DNA from 4 places in the Bifidobacterium scardovii JCM 12489 genome. Region 1 is predicted to be linked to each of the others. Evidence: riboswitches for the same ligand, from Rfam matches in the RefSeq annotation. Region 1 holds a riboswitch; each other region holds the start of a gene.
What was found. Region 1 has a riboswitch for thiamine pyrophosphate ahead of tenA (thiaminase II). Riboswitches for the same ligand answer to the same signal wherever they lie in the genome.
Positions count from the first base shown of each region.

Region 1 (5,219 bases):
GCATCGATGCGCCCGTCGCCATCTCCGGCGTCGGCTACGGCGACAGGATCCCCTTCCCCACGGTCGACATCGACAACCGCGCGGCCTCCCGCGCCCTGACCGAACATCTGCGCTCATGCGGGCACCGGCGCATCGCCTATATCTGCGGTCCCGATTATCTGCCCTGCTCGGACGAGCGCCTGCGGGGCTTCCGCGACGCGATGGGCGGCGACGCCGACCCGTCGCTGATCGTCCGGGCCGGGGAATGGACGCGGCAGGAGGGGCGTGCGGCCGTCATCCGGCTGCTCGGCACGCTGGGCGGCGGCGCCGGACACGATGCCGACGCGCGCCGCATCCTCGCCGACCACCGCGTCGATGCGCTGATGTGCGGCAGCGACTGCATCGCGGCCGGGGCCATGCAGTATCTGATCGGGCAGGGCGTGGACGTGCCGGCCGACATGGCCATCGCCGGTTTCGACGACAGCTCCGACGCCACCGCCATGCAGCCCCAGCTGACCACCATCCGCCAGCCGCTCGCGGCGTTCGGCGTCAATCTGGCGTCGATGGTGCTCGATCAGATCGAGGGACGGCCGATCCGGCACACCCTGATCCTGCCGACCGAACTGGTGGTCAGGGGATCCACGGCGCGATAACGGAGATCCAGCCTCGCACGGCGGTTCCCCATATCAGCCCAGTGATCCATTTCGCACATGGATGAGCGGCTGATGCCACGATGCTATCGGCCATCCCCAGTCGGCTTCGCCGACAGCCCCCGCCAGCGGGGGCATGCACTTTGTGCACCACTGCGAACGACCTATCGGACCGCCCGCCCGGCGGGGCGTTCATCGCCTAAGCATTCACAAGACCGACCATCAGAGCACCCGCGGCCGTCAGCCCCGATCCCACTCCGGCTTCCACGAGTAGTGCATGTCGTAGGCGCTCGCCCAGAACATGTACTCGTTCTCGACGCCGGTCACGAAGATGTCGATCAGCTCGCGTTTGCGCTCCTCCGACAGCCCCTCGACCAAGCGCTCGATGTGCTCGATCAGCCACGCCGACCCTTCCCAGAACGAATCGGTCTTGTACATGTCGACCCAGCTCTTGTACGGGTTGGAGTCGAGGGTGCCGGCGAACTCGCGGGCGAGGCGCTGTCCGTAGTCGGCGTAGACCCAGGCGCACGGCAGCACGGCGACGAGCACGTCGACCAGCTGGCCGCCGTAGGCAATCGACAGGATGTTCGAGGTGTAGGCGCGGGCGAACGCGGACTGGCGCACCGCGTTCATCTCCTCCTCGCTCACGCCGTAGCTGGCCATGTAGGAGCGGTGCACCTTCGACTCGACGTTGAAGATGCCGTTCTGCACATTGACCATGAAGGTCATGATCTCGGAATCCATGGTCTTGGTGAGCGCCAGCGCGTGCACCTTGGCATAGTCCTTGAGGTAGCGGTAGTCCTGCAGCAGATAGAAGGCGAAGCGCTCGCGCGCGAGCGTGCCGTTGCCCAGCTCGCGGATGAACGGCTGCCGGTACCCCTGCTCCCAGACCAGATCCGCGGCCTCGCGCATGCGGCGGGCGAACGGCGGAAGGTGGTCCGGGGTGATCGGCCCGAACGCCTCCGCGTCGAACGGCTCGTCGGACGGCACGCCCTGAGCGGCATCGGACAGGGTCGGCTGGATGGACGGACGATACTCCATGATTATGTCTCCCTTCGCTGGTGTTAACCAACAGGTTCTAAGGGTCAGGCCCACGGCCTTTCTCAACCCGTCACCGGGTTCCCCTGCATTACGCCGATCATTATGGCACCGCACACCGACCGGCGGCGTGTGCCGCGCGCCGGTTCAGCCCTCCGCGCCGGGGTTGCCGGGCGTATCGCCCGGGCCGGGCGGGGTGGACAGACCGGCCTGATCGGGCGGATCGGCGAGCGTGGCACGCTTCCCCGCACGGCCGATGAACTAAGCTGGATCGCACGTCATATGCCACAGCGGCATCGCGTTTCGGGAGGCGATATGCACATACGGATGACGGCCAGCATCGAGGGCATCGGCGGCGAAGGTCCGGCCGGCAGCGGCGACGACCGCGTGTTCGTCATGTTCCATGGATACGGCAACGACGAGGACGAGATGGTGCGCATCATCGAGGCCGTCTACCGCACGGATCGGGACGGCGCCGCGCATGGCGGCCAGGCCGGCCCGGACCGGACCGCCCTGGGACCGGAGCCCAGCTACCTGTCGTTCCGCGGCACGCATGCGAGGCCGTATATGGGCGGCAACTACTGGTATCCGGACGGGTGTTCGGTCGGTGAACGGCGCCGCGCATGCTCCGAGGTCGGCGATGCCGTCGCCGCGCTGCTGGCCGGACCGGCGTTCGCACCGCGCCGCAAGATACTCGTCGGATTCTCGCAGGGCGGGTACCTGTCGTACCGCATGGCGCTGGAGCATCCGGGCCTGTTCGACGCCGCGGTCCTGCTCAGCCCGTCGTTCGCCGGCGAGTCCGGCACCGTGCTCGGCCCCGACCGCACGACCGCGTTCTTCCTCGCCTACGGCTCCGAGGACCGCACGATCCCCGCGGACGACCAGCGCACCGCACGGCGGGTGCTGGAGCAAACCGGGCGCCTGACGCACCGCGTCTACCCCGGCATGGGGCACGCGATCAGCGACCAGGAGATCGCGGATATCCGCGCGTTCCTGACCCGGTAGCCCCGCCGGCGACGCGCGGCCGGCGGCACCGGCGTCACTCCACGACGAGTCACTCCACGATGGATAGGCGCGCGACCGACTCCGGCCGCCATGACCCGTAGTGGCGAAGGAACCAGTTGGGCCGGTCCTTGGACGCGGCCCGATAGGAGACCCGGCCGCCCACGGCCAGAGCATGGTCCCGCCCGTAGACGGACGCCGTCGACAGCAGCGAGCCATCGTCGACGGTTCCGCCGGAGCCGGCCTCATCCAGCGTGACCAGCGCGGGAGGGATGCAGGGGTGCAGGCCGACGTTGCGCAGAGTCAATGTCGCATCCGCGGGCGCCCCACCGGCATCGTCCTTATCGTCGGAGTCATCCTTCGCCAGCATGCAGGGCTCATCCAATGCCGGATCGACATCCTCCGCCGCGCCGGATGCGTCGCCGCCGCGCAACGGCCCCAATGCGGCCTGCGAAAAGCCGCTGACGATGACGTCCATCCCCGGATCGGTCGCCAGCAGACCGTCGGCGGCAGCGTTCGCCCCGACGTGCACGGGCAGTGCGGACACTTCGCCGAACGCCAGCGTGATCGAAGTCTTCTCTTCGGCGTCGGCCTGCTGGCCCGCCTTCCATTCGACCGCCGCCGTCACCGACCGGAACGGGGCCAGCACGATGGTTTCGCCATCCGGCACGCTGCTCACGCCGGTCTGGCGGTTGCCCGGCACGACGCGCAGATGCTGGTCCTCATCGCCGCGCACGACCGTGAGCTCCGGAGGCCCCGACGGTACCGAGCACGCTCCGTCCGTCGTGTTCATGACGCGCAGGTACGCGATTGCGTCGCCCATGGCCTGATCCTGTGATTCCGCGACGGCGGCGAGATCATCGTTCCCGCAGGGCGGCGCCCCGGAACCCGCAACGCCCGCATCCTTTCCCGAAGCCACCGTCAGGGCGACGACCGGACGTGCCGGTTCCGGGTGATAGCACAACACGGCGGCGATCAGCCCGGCGATGACCGCCAACGGCGCGATCAGCGCAACGGACCTCGCCGGGCCTTCGGATGCACGACTCATGGTTTCCCCCTCTCGCAGACGATCGCGTCTGTGCCCAACTGGCTGCAAGTATAGCGGATCAAGCATGTAAAACCGCCATTTTCCAAGGGTCGCAAGCCTTCGACCACATACCCCGTTGCTGCTGGACAGCCTGGTTCCGGATCGCCTATCGTCATGCGAAAGACGTTACCGGCAGCGCTACGAAGCGTGGTCGCGACCATGGATCGGAGGCAACATATGAACAATTCCATTCTTCATAACCCCAACTATGCGCTACATCACCGTCTCATCGACGATGACGTCAGACACATCACGCCCGAAGAGGCGTCCTTTGCATGGAGCAACCAGATGTTCCGCCGTCCCCGTCCCCGTACCGATCCTCTGCAGATCGCCGCGCTGGGCCATGACTCACACGGTACAATGATCGAGATGGTCGCCTACGACGCCGGCGCGTATGCGGACAGAAACGGCAACCCGCAGAACTGGCCCAAGGACAAGCCCATGGAGCCATGGTTCCGGAAACTGCTCGACGAACATCCCGAATGGATATGCCGCGAACCGGAGCAGGACCAGGAGCAGGAGCAGGGCTAGCGCCACCCGTGCGCAATCCCGTCCGGCATGATCGCCCTGCGGCGATTCCGGCCCCATACCGGGTCCGCGCGACTAGAGTTGGACCACGGATACCGCACCCGACCAATCGCGGGAGATCCAAAGGAGGACTCATCATGGGATTGTTCGACTCATTGAAGCATGCGTTCGGCCATCACGGCCACGGCAAGCGCGTCGGCGAACCGCTGACCCTCGCCGACGCGAAGGCGCTGCTCGCCTCCATCGTGGTGCGCCAGCAGCTGGCCGACATGCGCAAGGTGGCCGACGCGGTCAAGCAGCTGCAGGACGAGCTGCCCCAATACGCCACTTTCGGGATGTCCCACTACTACAGCGAACCGAAGCGCGTGCGCTTCCAGTCCGAAGGCGGCAGGTTCATCGACGCGGACGCGATCGCGACCGCCTACGCCGCATCCACCATCGTGCGCGACGAATGCGAGATCCAGCATCTTATGGGCGATATCGCCGACAACCGCGAGCACCGTGGCCCGGCGACGACGCCGGCCGTGCCGATCGACGGCCTGCTGCGCGCCACCGCCGAGCGCACGCGGCCCGGCGCCGACGACCGGTCGCGGCGCGACTGGCTGTTCGCCCTGTTCGACCAGTTGGGCGACATCGACGAGGCGACCAAGCACAACCTCGCCCCGTTGGCCGACCAGCTGTCGGATACGCTGCCCGAATCCGGGCAGGCGCAGGCCGCGGCCGACCCGCGCGGGCGGATCACGGCGATGATCGCCGACGCGCTGTACCCGGACGATCAGAACGGGCACGCCGCCGTGCGTGAGCTGATGATGGACCCGAGCGCGACCGCAACGGATTACATGGATGCGGTGACGCTGCTGCACGGGCACGGTCTCGCCGTCCCCGGCATGGCCGACTAATCGCCGAGCAATCGTCCGCACGCGGCATACGCCGGC
Region 1 is NZ_AP012331.1:1,247,393-1,252,611, reverse strand. Features, by position in the region: gene BBSC_RS05150 (LacI family DNA-binding transcriptional regulator) at 1-632, shown strand, start outside; gene tenA (thiaminase II) at 870-1,541, opposite strand; TPP riboswitch at 1,662-1,765, opposite strand; gene BBSC_RS05140 (alpha/beta hydrolase) at 1,983-2,672, shown strand; gene BBSC_RS05135 (DUF4232 domain-containing protein) at 2,722-3,717, opposite strand; gene BBSC_RS05130 (hypothetical protein) at 3,934-4,287, shown strand; gene BBSC_RS05125 (hypothetical protein) at 4,422-5,183, shown strand.

Region 2 (5,219 bases), 140 kb from region 1:
CTTGGTGTTGGCCGCGGCCGCGTTCTTGCGCGCTGGCGTGGATTCGCCGTTGAGCGTGGACTGGTTCACCTGCAGGTCGCTGGAGCTGACCAGGCGCGCGTCGGCGGAGATGCTGTCGCCCTCCTCGAGCACCAGCACGTCGCCGGGCACCAGCTCCTCGGCCAGGATCTGCGTGTTCTCGCCGTCGCGGATCACGGTGACGTGCTGCGGCAGCATGTTCTTCAGGGCCTCGGCGGCCTTGCCGGCCCGGTACTCCTGCCAGAAGCTGAACACGCCGTTGATGATGTTCACCAGCCAGACGGCGATGCCGAGCTCCTCCATGCCGGCCAGGAACGCGATGACGCCGGCAGCCCACAGCAGCAGCGCCATCAGGTGGGTGAAGCTCTTGAGGAACGTCACGGCGACGGGCGTCCTGCCTTCCTCCTCGATCAGGTTCTTGCCGTATGTGGACAGCCGTATCTCGGCCTGCGAGCCGGACAGCCCCTCGGCGTCGGTCTGCATGGCCCGGTACACCTTGTCGACCGGCATCAGGCTGATCTCGTCCATCGAATAGTTGGATGCCCTGTGGCTTTGCGTGATCATCGGCTGTCATCCCCCTTGCGGCGGGGCCGGCGCCCCTCGGCGGCGCCCCGCATCCATCTGCAGACAGTGTAGGTCCGCCGCCGCGCAAACGCCATGGGACTAAACCCCACGCCCGGCGCATATGTGGTGTTCCTCCGCACCGGCGGCCCCCTCGGGGAGGGAGCCGGAATCCGGCACGCGATTACGGTACGGGACACTAGTAGTCTCTTGCAAATTGTTGAGTTGATCCTCCCGCTGGCGGGAGGTGGCGCGTAGCGCCGGAGGGTGGTCGGATGCTTGATACGACTATGCTATCGACCACCCCCAGTCGGCTGCGCCGACAGCCCCGACATCACATGCGACGTGCGCTTCACGCACTGCTATGGGCAGTCCACAGGACTGCCCATCCAGCGGGGGCGTGGGCCACTGCATGATGCCACTAGACTGGGGATCGAAGATCCTGACGAACGGGAGGTCCCATGCGCGTGTTGGCCGAGAAGTGCACGCTGCTGGTGCTGGGCATGGCGCTGGCCCTGCTGCTGCCGCCCGGGGCTCAGCCGGACGGCGTGTTCGTCGCCGGGCTGCTGTCGGCCGTGTCCGCCGCCGGGCTGGCCGAATGGCTGCGCGCCGACACGCGATGGTCATGGCTGCCGTGCCTGGCGTATCCGGCCATCGCCGTCGCCGCGCCGGCATGGAGCGCGTTCGTGCCGCTTGTCGCCTACGATGCGGCGCGCCTGACCGGGGCGCCTCGGGCGGGCAAACCCGGCCGCGGCGCCGCCCGGATCACGGCCCCGCTCCCCTTCTCGGCCGGCGGCGCGACTCCGCTTGCATGGCTTGCGGCCGCCGCACGCTGGTTCTGGGCGCTTCCCTTGGCGGCGATGTGGTTCCGCGCCGCCACCGGCGGCAACGGCCTCGCCGGGTACCTGCCCGTGCTGGTGCTTGCGCCGGTCGCGCTGCTCGGGTTCGTTCTGGGCCGCGCCCGCGCCGGTGTGGACGCGGCGCGGCGCGCGCTGCTGCAGGCGCAGGACCGGGCGCGGGAGTCCTCCCGGTCCGCCCGCTCGCGCATCGCCGACATCGACGAGGAACGCGCCCAGTCGGTCCGCATGGCCACGCTCGGCGAACGCACGCGCATCGCCCGCGAGATCCACGACAACGTGGGCCACCTGCTGACCCGCGCGATCATGCAGGCGCAGGCCGGCAAGGCGGTGGCCGAGGCCACGGGCGACGCCGCCGCGGCCCGGGGGTTCGCCGCATTGGGCGGGACGCTGGACGACGCGATGACGATGGTGCGCCGTTCGGTGCACGACCTTGACGACGACGGCACCGATTTCGTCGCGCAGATCGACGATGCGGTCGCCTCGTTCGACGGCATCTCCCCCGGGTTCGCCGTGACGCTGGCCAACGACATCGCCTCGGCGCCGGCGCCGGTCTCGCGCTGCTTCGCCACGGTGATCAGGGAGGCCCTGTCGAATACGGTGCACCACAGCGCGGCCGCCTCCGCCAGCGTGACGCTGCGGGATTTCCCGGCGTTCTGGCAGCTGGTCGTGCAGGATCCGGGCCCGGCGAACGACGGCCATGCGCGGATGGCCGGCGAACCGACGCGGGGCATGGGCCTGGCGGATATCGAATCGCGGGTGCGGGCCCTCGGCGGCACCGCGGTCTGCGGCCCGTACGAGGGCGGCTGGCGCGTGTTCGCATCCGTGCCGAAACGGCGTCGGACCGATCAGCCGGGCACGCCGGCCGAACCGGAAGCGGCCGCGTGGAAGAGCTTGGAACCGACGACGCACCATGAATCGAGGAGCCGATGAGAATCGCAATCGTGGACGACGATCCGATCGTCTGCCAATCGCTGGAGACCATCCTGGCCGCCACGGGAGCGGGCGACGTGCTGTGGACGGCGCATGACGGCGACGCCGCCGTGCGGCGCTATTTCGAAACGCCGTCCAGCCATCCGGACGTGCTGCTCATCGACATCCAGATGCCCGGCCGGGACGGGCTGGACGCCGCCCGGGAGATTCTCGCCAGGGATCCGGCGGCGCGCATCCTGTTCCTGACCACGTTCTCGGACCGGAACTACATCGCGCAGGCGATGGATCTCGGCGCCAAGGGCTATCTCATCAAGCAGGACGTCGCGGCGGTGGCCCCCGCGCTGCAGGCGGTCATGGCCGGGCAGGTGGTGCTCGGAGCGGAGGTGCTCGGCAAGCTCACCGGCGCGGCGGGCCCCTCCGGCACGGGCCCGGCACCCGCCGCGGAAGGCGTGCCGGGCGGGTCCCTCGACGCGCTGCTGGGCGAACGCGAGCGCGACATCGCCGCGCTCGTCGCCGAGGGGCTCGACAACCGCGACATCGCCGCGACCCTGTACCTGAGCGAGGGCACGGTTCGCAACCGCATCAGCGCGATCCTCGACAAGCTGGGGCTCGCCAACCGCACGCAGCTCGCCATCGCGTGGATCAACGGGCACCGCTAATGCCCATCCCGGGTGCTAGCGTGGTCCCTGCATACGCGGAACACTAGGGGTGCCTTTGCGCTGAGATGGCTGCCGCCAATCCCTTCGAACCTGATGTGGGTAATACCAACGTAGGAAAGTGGTTTCGACGTCAGTCACGTCTGGTGGTCCCAGTGTGCGCTCCCATCCATCCCTTTTCGGAAAGCGACACGTACCATGACCGACAACACCGTCTCCTTCTCGCAGCGCCTGCTCAAGGCCGGGCAGCCCATCCTCGAGGAGATCATCAAGCATCCGTTCGTGCAGGGCATCGCCGACGGCGATCTGCCCAAGGAGGCGCTGACCTTCTACGTCGGTCAGGATTTCAACTATCTCAACGCCTTCATCAAGGTGTACTCCGGCGCGATCCAGAAGTGCGTGACCCGCGACCAGATGGCGTTCTTCGCCGGGCAGATCGGCTTCATCCTCAACAGCGAGATCCACCCGCACCACAACTTCTGCAACGTGGCCGGCGTGGCGTACGAATCCCTGCAGCACGAGGCCCAGGCCCCGTTCACCTACCTGTACAACGAGCACATGTACAACGCGGCGCGCACCGGCGATCTGATCGACGTGGTGGCCGCGATGACGCCGTGCCCGTGGACGTACACCGAAATCGCCAACCGCCTGGTGGCCGAGGGCAGGAACACGCCGGACAACGCGTTCAAGCCGTGGATCGACTTCTACGCGCACGTCGACGCAGCGGACGGCGAGGGGCTGCTGCCGAAGATGTACGCCATGATCGACGCCGAGGCCCCCAAGTACGACGCCTCGCATCTGGACCGCACCGAGGAGATCTTCCTCAAGAGCTGCGAACTGGAATGGGAGTTCTGGGATCAGGCGTACCACCAGCGCGGCTGGCGGTTCGTCAAGCCCGCGAACGTGCTCTGACCGGCGGTCTCCTTCCCTCTTGCGTGCGATCGGATCGGTCGGCACCCGACGGCCGTTCCCCGGCCGGTCCGATCGCGCCGTCCTTCAGTCGAAGCCGTCCGTCAGTCGAAGACGAAGTCGACGTCGACGATGTGGAAGCGCTCGGCGAGCGCGCGCTCGAGCGAGCGCTTGCGCCCAACCAGCTCGGTGGCGCTGATGAATTCGTCCCGGCACGCCAGATAGACCTCGACGTTGTAGCTCATGCCGGTCTTGTACACCTGCACGGCGTCCAGCGCGGTGCCGTTCGGCAGGTGGGTGGCGGCCAGATCCGCCGCGTGGGCGGTGGTCGGCCCGTCGGTCACCGCACCGCCGACCAGTTCCACGAACGAATCCCGGAGCACGCCGATCGGCTCCTTGGCCGAAACCGCCACCAGCAGCGTGGTGATGAAGAAGTCGCCGGTGTAGTGCAGGAACGCCAGCGGCGAGCCGTCGGGAACGAACAGCAGCAGCACCGCGACCGCGCCGATGCCCCCGGAGATGACCGCGTCGACGAGCGTCGCCTTGGATTCGGCGACCAGCAGCGTGCTGGATCCCCCGATCCTCGCGTTCTCGCGGCGGTAGTAGGCGAACAGCCCCAATCCGATGGCCACCATCGCGATCTCGTAGTAGACGACCGGCCCGAGCGTCATCTTCTCGCCGATGCCGTACCGCACGTAGTCGAGCGCGCTCTGGCTGACGCTGATCAGCGAGAAGGCGAGCAGCGCGATCGTCAGGATCGCCTTGCCGATGGCGTACACCGGCTCGAGCGCGAACAGCCCGTTGGGGAACCGCTCGGTGGTCCTTACGCTGCGTTTGGAGATCCAGATGGCGACGACGCCCGACACCAATGCGATCAGGGTGATGGCCGCGTCGAGGAAAATCGCCTCGATGCCGGTGGCGAGAAAGACCGCGACCCCGGCGAGGCCCATGACCGCGTTGGCACCGATGCCGACGATCAGCGCGCTGCGTTCCACGCGCTTGTGCTGGACGGTGTGCTGCATAGGGTACTCCTTACCGTTGCATGCGTCGTATACGTTCATGCCCGGTCGTTCAAACGCTGTTCGCGAGTCCCATATGCCCCGTGCGCATGAATCATGGTACCGGAATGCCGGGATCCGTTACGCCCGGGGCGATCCGCGTGTCGGGGGCCGCGCATCCGGCCGGGACCGCGGCGGAGAGCCCCTCCCATGCGACACGCGCCCCCATGCACGGGGGTGCCGTCCGTTGCCGCATGGACCGCGCCCGGTCCACGGCGACGGGCGTT
Region 2 is NZ_AP012331.1:1,391,070-1,396,288, reverse strand. Features, by position in the region: gene BBSC_RS05740 (cation-translocating P-type ATPase) at 1-582, opposite strand, end outside; gene BBSC_RS05735 (sensor histidine kinase) at 1,041-2,369, shown strand; gene BBSC_RS05730 (response regulator transcription factor) at 2,366-3,028, shown strand; TPP riboswitch at 3,064-3,162, shown strand; gene tenA (thiaminase II) at 3,224-3,937, shown strand; gene BBSC_RS05720 (cation transporter) at 4,039-4,956, opposite strand.
Region 2: linked by a shared signal. The riboswitch ahead of tenA (thiaminase II) and the one ahead of tenA (thiaminase II) in region 1 are both predicted to bind thiamine pyrophosphate.

Region 3 (5,219 bases), 1.0 Mb from region 1:
TAACGCGGCACGACATGCCCAAAGAATGTGACGCGGCTAACAAAAACAAGGTTTCCCCTATGCCCATCGCGCAAAGAAGAGTAGCGTTATCAGTACCGGAACCGGCATCGCTGCCGCAGTACGGGGGAACCAAGGAAGGGGACATCATGGAACGCACTTCTTGCAGCATCGTCGGCTGCACGCATGAGGCGGTGGATTTTGGCATGTGCACCGAGCACTTTACCTCGTCGCTGGTGCACGGGTCGTTCCAATACTCCCCGCACAGCGCGCGCCCGTCCGCGAACTGAGAACAGGCGCCCTCACCCGAGCCGCGCCAGCTCCTCGTCCGTGAGCCGCAGCTCGGTCGCGGCGAAGGAATCCCTGATCTCATGCGGATTCCGGGCGCTGGGGATCGTGAACAGCCGATCGTAGCGGGTCAGTTCCCACGCGAGCACGACGCGCTGGTAGGAGACGCCCCTTGCGGCGGCGACCTCGCGGAACGGGTCGTAGCAGTGCCGGTCGAACGGATCGAGGAACCCGCCGAGCGGCGACCAGCAGACAAAATCAAGACCCAGCAAGGCGCAGTGCTCCATCGTGCGCTCCGGGTCCGGGTGCGAGGGGGAGAACTGGTTCTGCACGGCGATCAGCCGGTCGCCGAGAATCGCGCGAGCCGTGTCGATCTGCGCGTTGTCGACCCGGGAAATGCCGGCGTAGCGGATCACGCCCTCGTCGAGCAGCTGCTTGAGCGCGCCGATCTGATCCTCGTAGGGCACCGCCGGGTCCGGGCCGTGCGAGTACAGCAGGTCAAGCGCGTCGACGCCGAGATGCCGCGCGGATTCCTTCGCGTCGCGGATCATCGTCTCCGGCCGGGAATCGGCCATCCAGCCATAGCGGCTGCCGGCGGCCTGCAGATGCTGGCGCCCGCCGCCCGTTGCCGAGGCCCGATCCTGCGAGGCTGACGCACCGGCAACCGCCTCGCAGGTGCGCCGGTACCCGGTCTTGGTGGCGACGAGCACCTCATCGCGGGGGCCGTCCCAACCGGCAAGCGCATCGCGGACCAGCCGCTCGCCGTATCCCATGTCCTCCGGAGTCCCGGTTCCGGGAGCGCTCGGCAGATAATACGACCATGCGGTATCGAGATAGCGCACGCCGCAGTCGAGTGCGGCGCGAATCGTCTCGAGCGCGGTGCCGCGGTCGGGGCGCCCCTCGATCGCAAGCGCCATCGTGCCCATGCCGAGGCGGGGGATGTGATATCCCGCGAAATCGACGGTGTTCGCGAAATCGGTCGCATGATGCAATGCTGTCATGCCACCATCTTCGCATAGGCGCGGACATGCGGCCGAGGGAGCCGGGCGGCCGGTCCGGCGCGCGGCATGCCGGTCGCCTCACCCCGTCCACCCCGCCCGCATGGCATGTCGCACGGTCGGCGCTATGATGGTAACGCAACCGAACGGGAGCCCGGATGGGCTGAGAGGAAGTCGCGAACTTCGACCGTCAACTTGATGCGGGTAATGCCGCCGTAAGGAAACGGGTTGGTCACGCCATATGGCATGGCGTTCGCGATGCACTCCCATCCATTCGAAGCATGTCAAGGCACGCACGCCGTGTCTGCACCGCATTGCTTCCGGCACGCACGGCGGCACCACGCGGACTCGTCATCGCGCTGGCGCACCGGCGGTTCCGCAAGCAGTCCGGGCGCAGCGCACCGGCGCAACGCCGCGATATTTCGTTCCAATAACCAAACATTGCCTTATAACTGAATATCGAATGACCAGGGTCATGAAGGGGCGCACCACCTCACAGGGTACGGCTGCTTCAGCGACCCTTTTTTATTACGCGCGCCGACGGGCCATCGCCGGCGCGCCGGAACAAGGGGATCACATGATCGTCAATGGCAAGGAAGAGCAGATCGAGACGCCGCTGAGCGTCAACGATCTGATCGAACGCCTGGGCTTCACGCCCGAGCGCGTCGCCGTCGAACTGAACGGGGCCATCGTGCCGCGCGTCAAGCGCGCCGAGACGATGCTCAAGGGCACCGACACCGTCGAAATCGTCACGTTCGTGCAGGGAGGCTGACGATCATGCCGATACCAGCAGGATTCACGCCATCCGCCGACGACGCTCAGCTCGCCGCCCGCGACGCCGCGTTCCACGGCACGCCCGACCCGACCACGCTCGTGTCCGAGCGGGAGATCCGCGACGCGCTGATCGAGCGCCATACCGAGGCCACGCAGAGCAAGCTGGACAACGCCCATGTGGCGATCGCCGGCTGCGGCGGGCTCGGCTCGACCGTGGCCGTGGCGCTCACGCGCATCGGCGTCGGCCATCTGCATCTGGTCGACTTCGACCGCGTGGATATGACCAATCTGAACCGTCAGCAGTACTTCCTCAAGGATGTCGGGCAGTACAAGACCGAGGCCCTGCGCGCGAATCTCGCGCAGATCAACCCGTTCGTCGACGTGCGCATCGACACGGTGAAGGTCACCGACGAGAACGTCGCCGAGCTGTTCGGCGACGCGGACATCATCTGCGAGGCGTTCGACGTGCCCGAGAACAAGACGCTGCTGGTCAACGCCGTGCTCGAGCAGCTGCCCGACGCCAAGCTCGTCTCCGCCTCGGGCATGGCGGGATTCCGCAGCTCGAACCTGATCTCCACCCGACGGGTGTCCCGCAACTTCTACTTCTGCGGCGACGGCGAGACCGCTCCGGTTCCGGGCGCCGGGCTGATGGCCCCGCGCGTCGGCGTGGTGGCCTGCCAGGAGGCGAATATGATCACCCGCCTGATCCTGGACGAGGAAGACGCCTGACAGCCGAACACGCACGACCGAACACGTACCACCGAACACGCAAGGACATACCATGACCGATAATCCAACCCTCGACGAGCTGGTCGGCACGGCCACGAACACCGCGGTCCTGCCCGAACCGGACGAGCACGCCTACGACGCGATCGCCACCGGCGACGCCGACCCTCTGGTGCTCGGCGGGCACCGGTTCACCAGCCGATTCATCCTCGGATCGGGCCGCTACGACCTGAACCTCATCAAGGCGACGATCGAGAACGCGGGAACGCAGATCGTCACCATGGCGCTGCGCCGCTGCCGCACCACCGAGAACAACCTGCTCGACTACATCCCCAAGGGCATCACGATGCTGCCGAACACCTCCGGCGCGCGCAACGCCGAGGAGGCCGTGCGCATCGCGCGGCTCGCCCGCGAGGTGTGCCAGACCGATTTCGTCAAGGTCGAAATCGAGCACGAGACCAAGTACCTGCTGCCCGACAACGCCGAAACGATCCGTGCCACCGAGATGCTCGCCAAGGAGGGATTCGTGGTGATGCCGTACATGTTCCCCGACCCGATCGCGGCGCGGCAACTGGAGGAGGCAGGCGCCGCGTGCGTGATGCCGCTCGGCTCGCTGATCGGCTCGAACAAGGGCCTGCGGGCGCGCGACTTCATCGAGGTCATCATCCAGAACGCCCATGTGCCGGTCATCATCGACGCGGGCATCGGCCGGCCCAGCCAGGCCGCCGAGGCGATGGAAATGGGCGCGGACGCGGTCATGGCCTACACGGCCATCGCCTCCGCCGGCAACATTCCGCTGATGGCGCGCGCGTTCAAGCACGCGATCGCCTCGGGCCGCGAAGCGTATCTGTCGGGTCTCGGCACCGTGACCGAAGGTCACGCCGTGCCGTCCAGCCCGACCAACGCCGCGGACTATCTGGCCCCCAGCGGTTCCGCCAACGCCGCGTGAGCCGCCACCGTATTCGGATCCCTTCCCGGGAAACCCGAATATGACAGAACGGCTGAGGGAAATCCCGAACGTTACCGGATTGATACCCGATATTTGCGAGGCTTCTCCCCTCAGCCACTTCGTGGCAGCTCCCCTCAGAGAGGGGAGCCAGATCAGAGCGGGCACGGGTCACCCGCTCAAACCATGTTGGCGGCGGCTCCACGGCGCCCGCCGCATCACTCGTGCAGCGACGCCTTGAGATCGCGGTTCACGAAGCGGTCGTGCAGCAGGCAGTAGCCTCCGAACGCGACCAGCCACACCAGCCCGGCGATCGCGGAACCCCGCGTGTCGTCGGCCAGGAACAGCGTGCAGTACACGAACACGAAGAACACGATCGTGATCGTGTTGGTAACGCGATAGGCCGGCATCACGAAGCCGTCGGGGATGAAATCGGCCGAGAGGCGATAGCGCTGGTGCGCGACCATCGTGAGCACGTAGATGAAGATGATCACCGCGGACGAGGCGGACGAGAACAGCACGAACGCGCTCGACATGCCGGGGACCGCGTTGATGATCGGCGAGAGCAGGATCAGCGCCGCCGAGACCAGGATCGCCCGGGCCGGCACGCGGCGGCTCGAGACGACGCCGACCTTGCGGAACGTCGGCGACGGCGACTCGCTCGCCAGCTGGTACAGATGCCGACCGGCCGAGTACAGCAGCGAGTTCAGCGCGCTCGACGCCGCGGTGATCACGACGAAGAACACGAGCGCAGCCGCCCAGTTGAGCCCCGCATACTGGAACACCATGATGAACGGCGAGGCGAAGGAGCCGTCGGCGTTCGGCTTGAAGGTGGTCCACGGCACGATCACCATGATCGCGACCAGCGCGCCGACATAGAAGATGAGCACGCGCACGATGATCTCGTTGACCGCCTTGGGCAGCACCTTGCGCGGATTCTGCGTCTCGGAGACGGTGATGCCCACGAATTCGATCATCTCGTAGGCGAAGAACACCATTTGGAAGCTCATGAGGAACTTGAGCCAGCCGTTGGGCGCGATCGAGAAACCGGCGAAGAGGTTGTCGAGCCCAGCGTGGCCGGCCGGGGAGATGCCGTCCTGCCCGGTGATCTGCACGGCGTCGTAGTGGTACCCGATCACGACCATGACCACGGCGGTCGCGATCATCGCGCAGATCAGCGTGATCTTGATCATCGAGAACCAGAATTCCGCCTCGCCGAACACCTTGACGGCGATCAGGTTAATCGTCACCAGCGCGGCGAGGAAGCACAGCTCGATCAGCCATTTCCAATGGCTCAGATCCATGCCGAAGGTGTCGAAGAACGTGATGAAGTACGTGGACACGGCGGTGATCTCGCTCATGCCGATGAGCACGAGCACGATCCAGTACGACCATCCGGCGAAGGTGCCCCATCCGTTGCCGAGATACCGCGTGATGAAGTTGATGAAGGTGTGCTGGCTCGGGTCGCGGTACATGAGCTCACCGATCGC
Region 3 is NZ_AP012331.1:221,336-226,554, reverse strand. Features, by position in the region: gene BBSC_RS13830 (hypothetical protein) at 147-287, shown strand; gene BBSC_RS00870 (aldo/keto reductase) at 300-1,286, opposite strand; TPP riboswitch at 1,420-1,523, shown strand; gene thiS (sulfur carrier protein ThiS) at 1,861-2,055, shown strand; gene thiF (sulfur carrier protein ThiS adenylyltransferase ThiF) at 2,061-2,786, shown strand; gene BBSC_RS00855 (thiazole synthase) at 2,839-3,732, shown strand; gene BBSC_RS00850 (amino acid permease) at 3,948-5,219, opposite strand, start outside.
Region 3: linked by a shared signal. The riboswitch ahead of thiS (sulfur carrier protein ThiS) and the one ahead of tenA (thiaminase II) in region 1 are both predicted to bind thiamine pyrophosphate.

Region 4 (5,219 bases), 530 kb from region 1:
CTGCGGGTTGCGGTCGAGCATCTCGCGGCGCACGGACACGAAGTACGAGTGGTGCGGCGCCACGTCGATCGCGTCGAACGGCAGCACGACCAGCTGGTCGAACGGCTCGGAACCCTGGTACGGCTCCCACCACGCCACGTTGATGAACGCGTCGAATTCGCCGCGCTCCACGGAGCGGATATCCGGCTCCCACTCGCCCGGGTCGATCGTGATCAGCTTGGAGAAGTCGCCGCCGTCCTTCTCGACGGCCTGCTGCAGCTCCGTGTACAGGCGCTTGACGCCCATGGGGATGCAGACGCGCTTGCCCTCCAGGTCGCGGAATCGCGTGATGCCGGTGGACTTGTTGGTGATGATGCCGCCGATCTGGCACTGGTTCATCACGGCGAACGAGAGCAGCGACGACTCGCCCTGCTGGTGGAACAGCAGCTGGTTGAGGCGCACCAGGGCGATGTCCACCTCGCCGCGCGCCAGCAGGTAGGCGGGGTCGCCGCGGTAGAAGTCGCCGCTGGTGAACTCGACGTCGATGCCGCGCTCGGCGTACAGGCCGCGCTCGCGGGCCAGGTACATGCCGGCGTGGTTGGTCCAGGGATGCACATATTCCAGACGGACTCTGAGCATGGGTGTTCTCCTTTGATTGTGGGGGTTGATTGGTTGGGAATCGGAAAGGCGGGGGCGGGAGCCGCGTTGCCGTGCTGGGATCTCCTACAGGGCGGCGCGCACGGCGTCGAGGAACGCGCGCCCGGCGGGGCGGAAGAACCATGCGGTGTGCGCGATCAGGGACACGTCATAGCACCACGCCGCATCGTCGGCGCGGCCGGTGCCGTCGGCGTAGTAGCCGATCCAGTTCAGCGACGCCTCCGCCTGGGCGACGGGCAGCATGTCGGCGACCAACGCGCGTTCGTTGTCGCCGAGCGGGCGCACCCGCTGGTATCCACGGATGATCGCGCCGGCGATGTCGGGCCGGCAGGCGGTGTCGTCCCCATTCATGATCTGCACGAATTGGATGGCGTTGCGCTCCAGCGCCTCCACCAAGTCGAACACGGCCGCGTTGCGGTCCGCAAGGCCGAAGTCGAACGCCGCGGACGGCGCGTCGCCGCGCCACAGGAAATTCGACACATGCGGGTCGCCGTGTGTCCAGCAGGACGGCAATTGATGGTAGGCGCCGCTGATGCGTTCCGAGAGTCGGCGGTGCTCCGCCAGATCACGGCGCAGATCGCGGTGCGTGTCCTTGAGATATCGGGCCACCGAAGGGCGTTGCGCCAGCCAGTCCTCCAGCGCGGCGTCCAGGTCGTCGCTGGCGAACAGGCCGAAACGGTCCTGGAACGGCGAGACGGATTCCGGCCGGGGCTCGTCGAAGGATGCGGCCGCGAGCGCGATGCGGGCGAGAAGGGCGCCCAGCCCCTCCGCCTCGGCGAGACTGCGCGGGGGATCCCAGGTCAGCGCGTCGGCATAGCGGTCCTCGCCGTCGGCCCGCGGGCAGACCTCATATACGGATGGCCCGACGGCGAGCGTGGTCCGCAGCGCGCCGGGAGCGGCGTGCTCGTCGAATTCGAGGAATGCCGGGCACGGCATGCCGGCGCTCGCCAGATGCGCGACGAACCGGTGATAGGGGAGTATGGACGGCGTATCGCGCACCGAGCGGTCGTAGCGCTTGATGAATACGTCGCCGTGATCGGTGCGCACCGTCGACCCGGACGCGGTCGGCCGCCCGCTATGGGCCAGCACCTCCTGCGCGCGCATCGGCTCGGCGAGCGCCGCGAGCACGCGGCCCGCCTCGTCGAGGGTCACGTCGGGCCATCGCTGCGCGACGATGTCCAGCTGCGGGTCGTTGTCGGCGTTCTCCATGACGAAGTCCTTTCGTTGGGCGGACCCCATCGTGCGGATCGACGGCGATCCGTGGCCCGTGCGGCGCGTGACGTTGGTGGCGCGCAAGCGGACCTGAGACTTCGTTCGCCGGTACTAGCCGAATCACGTTCTACGGTCGGGATCGTCCCCTCTCAGCTCGTATGAGCCCCCGTGTCTGATGGAAAAACACAGTAGGCCGAAGCGTGTACAACGTGCTATACTCAAATTGTACAAAAAGTAACAAATCAGAGCAAAAGTGAACAAAGGTTCGAATGGTAGCCTCTGTTCGCAGGAGCCCACTGAACAATCGAAAGGCCAGACATGACAGTTCTCGTCACTGGTGGGTGCGGCTATATCGGCGCCCATGTCGTCCACGCGCTTCACGAGGCCGGCGAACGGGTCGTCGTCGTCGACGATCTGAGCTACGGCAAGCCCACCCGCATCGAAGGCTCCCGTCTGTACGGCATGGACATCGCCGCGCCGGGCGCCGGCGAGCGCCTCGCCGAGATCCTCGACGCCGAAGACGTCGATTCCGTCATCCACTTCGCCGCGCGCAAGCAGGTCGGCGAATCCGTCGAGAAGCCGCTGTGGTACTACCAGCAGAACATCAACGGCATGCTCAACGTGCTCACCGGCATGACCAAGTCCAAGAACGCCAAGAAGCTCGTCTTCTCGTCCTCCGCGGCCACCTACGGCGTGCCGCCGGTCGATGTGGTGCCCGAGGACGTGGTGCCGATGCTGCCGATCAACCCCTACGGCCAGACCAAGCTCTTCGGCGAGTGGATGGCCCGCGCCTGCGAGCAGCCGTTCGGCATCCGCTTCTGCGCGCTGCGCTACTTCAACGTGGCCGGCTGCGGCCCCGTCGAGCTTGAGGATCCGGCCATCCTGAACCTCATCCCGATGCTGTTCAACCGCCTGAAGCAGGGCAAGGCCCCGGCCATCTTCGGCGATGACTACCCGACTCCGGACGGCACCTGCGTGCGCGACTACATCCACGTCTCCGACCTGGCCGACGCGCATATCGCCGCCCTGAAGTACCTCGACCGCGACGAGCGCAAGTACGACGCCTTCAACGTCGGCACCGGCGAGGGCACCTCCGTGCGCCAGATCGTCGACGAGGTCAAGAAGGTCACCGGCCTGCCGTTCACCGAGGCCGTCATGGCCCGCCGTGCCGGCGATCCGCCGCACCTCATCGGCTCTCCGAAGCGCATCAACGAGGAGATGGGCTGGCACGCCAAGTACGATGTCGAGGACATCGTCAAGTCCGCATGGGATGCGTGGCAGGCCAACCCCGAGCACCACATCGACGTCGCCACCTGGAAGCAGGTCGACTAGCGGCGTCGCCGTTCCGCCGCGGGGCGGGTGTGCCGTCGTCCGCCATTCGGCGGCCGGCGGTCGCCCGTTGCGCGGTGAGCGAACGGCTCGTCGAGCCGCGATCAGGCGGTGATTGAGCTGACTGAGATTACGGGGCGCAGTCCGGGAAACCGGCTGCGTCCCGTGCTTTTCCGGGCGTAGACTTGAAGCCATGAGCGATACCACTCCGAATTCAGATCCGCAGGTGCCGTACGACCAGCAGGGGCCGGCACGGGGGCAAGCGCGGGATCAGGCGCAGGGCCAGCAGGGGCGGTCCTCCCAGTCGAATCCATCGAATCCATCCGGTCAGCCGGGCTCCTTCTCCCAATCGGCTCCATCCGCGCCGCAGGCGGGGTGCGGGCAGTCTTCCTATGCGCAGACGCCTTCCGCTCAGCCGTCTCCCGCACAGCCGGCATACGGTCAGGTGGGCGGTCAACCGGGCGGTCGCCCGGACGGTCAGGTGGGGTATGGTCAGGCGTACGGCCAGCAGTCCTACGGCCGGCAATCTTACAGTCAGCAGCCTTACGGTCAGGTGCCATATGGCCGGCCGGGCGGGCCGGCGTATGGCGGGCCGGGCGACGATGGTCGGCAGTACGCGCAGCAAGGCGGGCAGCCGTATGCGGGACAGGCCGGTCAGCAGGGCAACCTGTATGGCTATCCGCCGCAGTACGGATATCCGGCTGCCGGTCAGCCCTATCCTCCGCAGGGCGTGCCGGGTTACATGGCGCCCTATGAAAAATGGAACGTGATGTGCATCGTGGGCTTTGTGCTGGCGTTCGTCCTGCCGCCGGTGGGGTTGGTGCTTTCGATCGTGGCTCTGGTGCAGATCAACAAATCCCGGGAGAAGAGCAAGGGACTGTCGGTCGCCGGCATCGTCATCGGGGCGATCAACACCGTGCTGCTCATCCTGATCATCATGTTCATCGGCTGGGCGATCAACGCGGTGTCCAACTATCCGTACGATCGGTCCTATATGTATGACGATTGCTCCTATTCGATGGACGGCGAATGCGACGGCTCGGATGCGTGGGACGATTACGCCGATGATTTCTCCGCCAAATATGCCGGCGCGTACGGCGCTTCCGGTGATGCCGTTGCCCCGCGGGAGTCGGCTTCCGGCGCGTTCGCCAATGCCGATGGGCGGTACGCGGTGGAGTATGGAGCGTCGCTGGGTGACGTGCTGGGGGAGTGACCGGCTCGCATGGTGCCACGCGGGTGATTGTCGGAGCGAGTGGTTTCGGATGGGCGATTTCCGCATGATCGCGCGGATCGGCGCCTTGGCGGACGGGTCGCCGGCACGGCTTCGCGAGTGGCGACACGCCGTGATTTGCGTGTGGCTGAGATATCTGTAATATAACTACTCGTTGCCTCGCACAAGTGAGGATCAACACGGCCCCGTAGCTCAGTTGGTTAGAGCGCCGCCCTGTCACGGCGGAGGTCACCGGTTCAAGTCCGGCCGGGGTCGCTGGAAGCGATGAACCCGGATCCTCCGGGTTTTTTCAACTCCATGGCTCTGTAGCTCAGTTGGTAGAGCGAACGACTGAAAATCGTTAGGTCAGCGGATCGATGCCGCTCGGAGCCACCACGCGGAACCCCGCAGGTCTTGCATCACAAGGCTTGCGGGGTTTTCGTTTTGTCCTCATATACCCATGGAACAGGCGAGGGGCGGCCGAACCGGCGGGTTTTAATGCGGCGTCGTATTAAAACCACCCCGACACGCCTACTGACACAAGACTAAACCCGGAACATAAACACCACATTTAGTTCCTGTAACCCGGTTTCCGAACGGGACTCGTTGTCGAGCCTGTGGGCGAGATGCTCCGCTGACGGGTATTTGAGCGAGGCGAAGCATATATCCTGTGGGAATCGTGCTCTGCTGTGTGCTGTATGGGGTGCGGGATGTTGAGACCGTATTCGTGTTGCTCCGCTGAGAAGCGTCTGAGCGGGGTGGATCGTATACCGAGTGGAAGTTGGGCCTTGTCGCGCTCTGCATGTGGCGCGGAATGTTGGGCCTGTATTCG
Region 4 is NZ_AP012331.1:715,274-720,492, forward strand. Features, by position in the region: gene BBSC_RS02960 (ABC transporter substrate-binding protein) at 1-618, opposite strand, end outside; gene BBSC_RS02965 (phosphotransferase) at 703-1,845, opposite strand; TPP riboswitch at 1,929-2,028, opposite strand; gene galE (UDP-glucose 4-epimerase GalE) at 2,167-3,180, shown strand; gene BBSC_RS14155 (DUF4190 domain-containing protein) at 3,371-4,390, shown strand; tRNA gene BBSC_RS02980 (tRNA-Asp) at 4,590-4,663, shown strand; tRNA gene BBSC_RS02985 (tRNA-Phe) at 4,708-4,783, shown strand.
Region 4: linked by a shared signal. The riboswitch ahead of BBSC_RS02965 (phosphotransferase) and the one ahead of tenA (thiaminase II) in region 1 are both predicted to bind thiamine pyrophosphate.